One region of the Allobosea sp. 05L423 genome, then DNA from elsewhere that is predicted to be linked to it. Evidence: riboswitches for the same ligand, from Rfam matches in the RefSeq annotation. Region 1 holds a riboswitch; the other holds the start of a gene.

Evidence for each region. Region 1 has a riboswitch for cobalamin ahead of AC1DNE_RS19120 (CbtB domain-containing protein). Riboswitches for the same ligand answer to the same signal wherever they lie in the genome.
Region 2: linked by a shared signal. The riboswitch ahead of AC1DNE_RS24860 (TonB-dependent receptor plug domain-containing protein) and the one ahead of AC1DNE_RS19120 (CbtB domain-containing protein) in region 1 are both predicted to bind cobalamin.

What each region holds. Positions count from the first base shown of each region.
Region 1 is NZ_JBFTOA010000009.1:22,179-24,373, reverse strand. Features, by position in the region: gene AC1DNE_RS19125 (CbtA family protein) at 1-680, opposite strand, end outside; gene AC1DNE_RS19120 (CbtB domain-containing protein) at 693-869, opposite strand; cobalamin riboswitch at 906-1,105, opposite strand; gene cobU (bifunctional adenosylcobinamide kinase/adenosylcobinamide-phosphate guanylyltransferase) at 1,219-1,737, shown strand; gene cobO (cob(I)yrinic acid a,c-diamide adenosyltransferase) at 1,751-2,195, shown strand, end outside.
Region 2 is NZ_JBFTOA010000017.1:75,652-77,846, reverse strand. Features, by position in the region: gene AC1DNE_RS24860 (TonB-dependent receptor plug domain-containing protein) at 1-1,036, opposite strand, end outside; cobalamin riboswitch at 1,126-1,324, opposite strand; gene AC1DNE_RS24855 (TonB-dependent hemoglobin/transferrin/lactoferrin family receptor) at 1,770-2,195, shown strand, end outside.

The sequences.
Region 1 (2,195 bases):
GCGAGCCAGAGTGCGGCCTGGATGCCGAGGGAGAGGGCCGCGAAATGAGCCGCGACCTCGGCCGGCACCTTGCTCTCCGGCGAGGCCGGATGCGGGGCGCCGATGACATGCGGCAGCAGGATCACGACGGCGGCCAGGAGCTTGAGCCAGGGTTGCTCGAAGCGCAGGAACAGGAAAAGGCCGAGCGCCGTCGCGATAGCGGTCACGAGCCACCAGAACTGCCTCTGTTCCAGCGCTGCGGACGCCGCGCCCGGCAATTCCGGAGCGAGCCCCATCGCCGGTGCGAGGCCGAGCGCGAGGAAGCCGCAGGCTCCCCAGACCAGGGCGCTGCGCTGGTCGATCGTGTCGCCGGCCGCGATCATGCCCGCGAGCAGCAGCGCCGCGAAGCCGATGGCCGTCGCGATCGTCACTGCGCTGGTGAAGAGCGTGCGCTGGAGGCCGTCCTGCGGCTTCCACTCGGCATGCTCGTGGCCGGGCGCATCGCCGGCGGGGCCGTGCGCGAGGATGATCCTGGCTTCGCCGTCGGAAGCGGCGAGCGTCGGCGCCTGCAGGCGCAGCGCCGCCTCATAGGTCTCGGCCTTGAGGATCAGCGGGGTGGTGGTGACATGCTGGAGGGCGGCGACGATCAGCCCAGCCAGAAGCCCGGCCAGAATGCTGACCGTGAGAACACGCGTAACCATGGTTGCTTTCCCTCAGTGGCAGGGAAAGGCGAGGCCGTGACGGGTGTCGTGCGCGGCGTTGTGGACGTCGGTCGAGGCCGCGAAGCCGGTCGTGTAGATCAGCGCGACGCCGATCACGAGCGCGGCGGCGACCGCCTTGACGCGTTCCGAGACGCTGAGCTGGGTAGTGGAAACCGAAGCAGTGTTCATAGGGCTCTCCGTGGCCGCCCCGCCGGCAGCCGGTTGGATCTTTGCGGGTCGACGGCAGGTCTCCTGGCTCACGGATTTGGCGCCCTGTGCCGCCTTCCCGGAGTGAACGCTCCAGTGGCCGATGGCGAAGGACATCCGCTTACAGTTGCGGGGGCAGCCGCGGCATTGGGCAGAGCAAGCCCGCACCGCGTTCCCTTTTCACCTCCTCGCGGAGGCACCGTCAGCGACGATCATTAGCCTTCGCGGTGACGCTGTGCAATGCAAAGGCTCTATTCCTTGTGAGCCCTCATCCTGAGACGCGCCTGAGGGTGCTCCTCAGGCTGAGGGCCCCGTGAACATGGCGAATGGTATGCCTAGCGAAATGCGTCATCTGACTCTCGTCCTTGGTGGGGCCCGGTCGGGCAAGAGCCGCTACGCCGAAGGGCTGATCGAGACCTTGCCCGCACCTTGGGCCTATATCGCCACCGCACAGGCCTATGACGACGAGATGCGGGAGCGGATCGCCACCCACCGGGCGCGCAGGCCGTCCGGCTGGGAAACGGTCGATGCTCCGCTCGACCTTCCCGAGGCGATCGCCGCGATGCCGGCCGGTCGGCCCGTTCTGGTGGACTGCCTGACGCTTTGGCTGACCAACCTCATCCTGGCCGAGCGCGACACTGTCGCTGCCACTGCCGCTCTCATTTCCACCTGCGAGCGGGTTTTTGGTCCGATCGTCCTGGTCTCCAACGAGGTCGGCCTCGGCATCGTGCCGGAGAATGCGCTGGCACGCCGCTTCCGGGACGAGGCCGGGCGGCTGCATCAGGCGCTTGCCGCGCGTGCCGGCCGCGTGGTCTTCATGGTCGCCGGATTGCCGATGCAAGTAAAATGACACGAGCGAAGTGATGATCGATACGGACGAAGCCGCCCGCCACAAGGCGAAGATGGAGAAGCGCAAGGCGGTGCAGGACGCCGAGGTCGCCTCCAAGACGGTCGAGAAGGGGCTGCTCATCGTCAACACCGGCCCCGGCAAGGGCAAGTCGACGGCGGCCTTCGGGCTGATCCTGCGCGCACTCGGCCATGGCTGGCGCATCGGCGTGGTGCAGTTCATCAAGGGCGCCTGGTCGACCGGCGAGCGCCGGGCGTTGGAAGCCTTCGGCGATCAGGTCAGCTGGCACAGCATGGGCGAGGGCTTCACCTGGGAAACGCAGGACAAGCCCCGCGACATCGCCGCCGCCGAGCGCGCCTTCGCCAAGGCTGGGGAGCTGATGGCCGATCCTGAGATCCGGCTGCTCGTGCTCGACGAGCTCAACATCGCCCTGCGCTACGACTACCTGCCGCTCGCCGAGG
Region 2 (2,195 bases), on a different contig from region 1:
CCAGATTCTCGCTGGGCAGGCCGGGAATGCCGGTCGTGCCGTTGGCCGTCCGCGTCGCCCGGTCCTGGTTGGTGTAGGAGACGCCGAAGGTGTTGACGAAGCGCCCGCCGAACGGATCCCACACAATCTCGCCGCGGGTGAAGGCCTGGGCGTAGTTCTGCAGCGAGCGATAGGGCGCAGGCCGGCTCGGGAAGCCGGTGTCGCTGGTGAATCGCAGCTGCCCGTCCTGATAGCGGCCGACCCAGTTCAGCGTCAGCGTGTCGCTGAGCGCGACGCCGACGCGGCCGGAATAACTGTAGTTGTCGAAGGCGTTGGGGTTGATGCGCCGGCCCGGCGGGACGAGGTTCGGCGGCGTCACAGGGGTCGAGTCCGAGCGGAAGTGGGCCACGTTGAAGGCGTAGTTGAAGCGGTCGTTGCCGCCGCCGAAGCCGGCCGACTGGTTGAAGGTGCCGTGGGAGCCGGCTTCGATGCGCGCGGTCGCCTTTGGCGGACCCTCGCCGCGCTTTGTCGTGATCGAGATCACGCCGCCGAGGGCGTTGGCGCCGTAGAGGCCGCTCTGCGGGCCGCGCAGCACCTCGATGCGCTCGATATCGTCGGTCAGCATCGAGCCGAAATCGAAGGAGCGGTTGGGCGTCGAGGGGTCGTTGGCCTCGATGCCGTCGATCAGCACCTTGACGTGGTTCGAGTTGGTGCCGCGCATGAAGACCGAGGTCTGGCCGCCCGGCCCGCCGGTCTGCACGATGTTGAGGCCGGGCACGGTGGCGAGCGCTTGCGGCAGGGTGCGGCGCTGCTGCTGCTCGATGTCCTTCGCCGTGATGACTGTGACCGAGCTTGCGATCTCGCGGGCCGGCGTCGGTGTGCCGGTGGCGCTGACGACGATCTCGTCGAGGGCGAGAGGGCCGGCGTCACTTTGCGCCAGGGCAGGGACAGAGCAGGCGAGGGCGAGCAGGGAGGCGGACAGCAGCAGGCGGCCGCGTCCTGCGGCCGGGAAGAAGACGTTCACGATGGAGACCTCGGGCGTTGACGTCAGTGGCACGTCACCGCGAACGCGATCTCCCATCGGCCGCGCGAGAGGCGGCAAACAGTCAAATCAGCGATCGGCGCACCCCGTCCGAACGTGTTCGCGTGTGACCACGGCTGACGGCAGGTCTCCTGGCTCGCGGGTCGGTGCCTTTGCGCCGCCTTCCCAGGTCCGAGGCCCCAGTGGCGTGTGGCGAAAGGCTCGCCGCTTACAGTTGCGGGGGCAGCCGCGGCATGGGGCAAAACTCCGCCCGCACCGCGTTCCCTTTTGATCCCGTGAGGGAACCGTCGCGGCGAGGATTAGGGCGAAAAAGTGGCGGCGTCAAACCGCGCCGATCGCGCAGCCTCATGCGACCGCTGGATACGCTTGGTCTCGGAGTGTGCTCCAGGGGCGGCGGCCGCGAGACGCCAAGCCAAGCTTCGCCCGCCCGTCCAGCCGGGCGAACGCTGAGCTTTCTGGCCAGCTTCTGGCGCTCAGATGGCCCGCTTTTGGGGCGTTTCAGCGGGACACATTGGCCTGCGGCCGAGAGATGGGGCAGGCTCACGTGACTGCGTGCGAATTGCGAGTTTAACTCAGATAAATATGGTTCTGCATCATTGTTATAATTCCAATTTCGCCATCATATTATGATGATTGCAATTTAGATCCGAATATATTGTATTTATAATCGACAATTTGTGTTCAAATGTTGGTTGCGAATCTCTTCTTTCAGAAATAACTCGTCCCGAATTCAACTCGGGACGAAATTATGAATAATAATTCTAAGCTATATATTGCTGTATATTTCCTGTCTTCCACCGCATTGACGGGCGCGTATGCCCAGTCGGCGCCGGTTGCTCCGGGCGGTGCCGAACCGATTGCCCTCGACCAGATCACCGTGACGGCGACCCGCAGCGAAAAGCAGGCTCTCGACGTGCCCGGGACCGTCAACGTCATCACGCGGCAGGACATGGAGCAGCGGATCACCCGCGATACCCAGGACCTCGTGCGCTACGAGCCCGGCGTCATCGTCAACCGCCAGACCACGGCGACCGATCCCTTCGGCAACTATGGCGGCTTCACCATCCGCGGCGTCGGCGGCAACCGCGTGCAGATGCAGGTCGACGGTTCGCGCGTGATCGAGCGCATCACCGACGGCAACCGCGACTTCGTCGACCTGCCTTTCCTCAAGAGC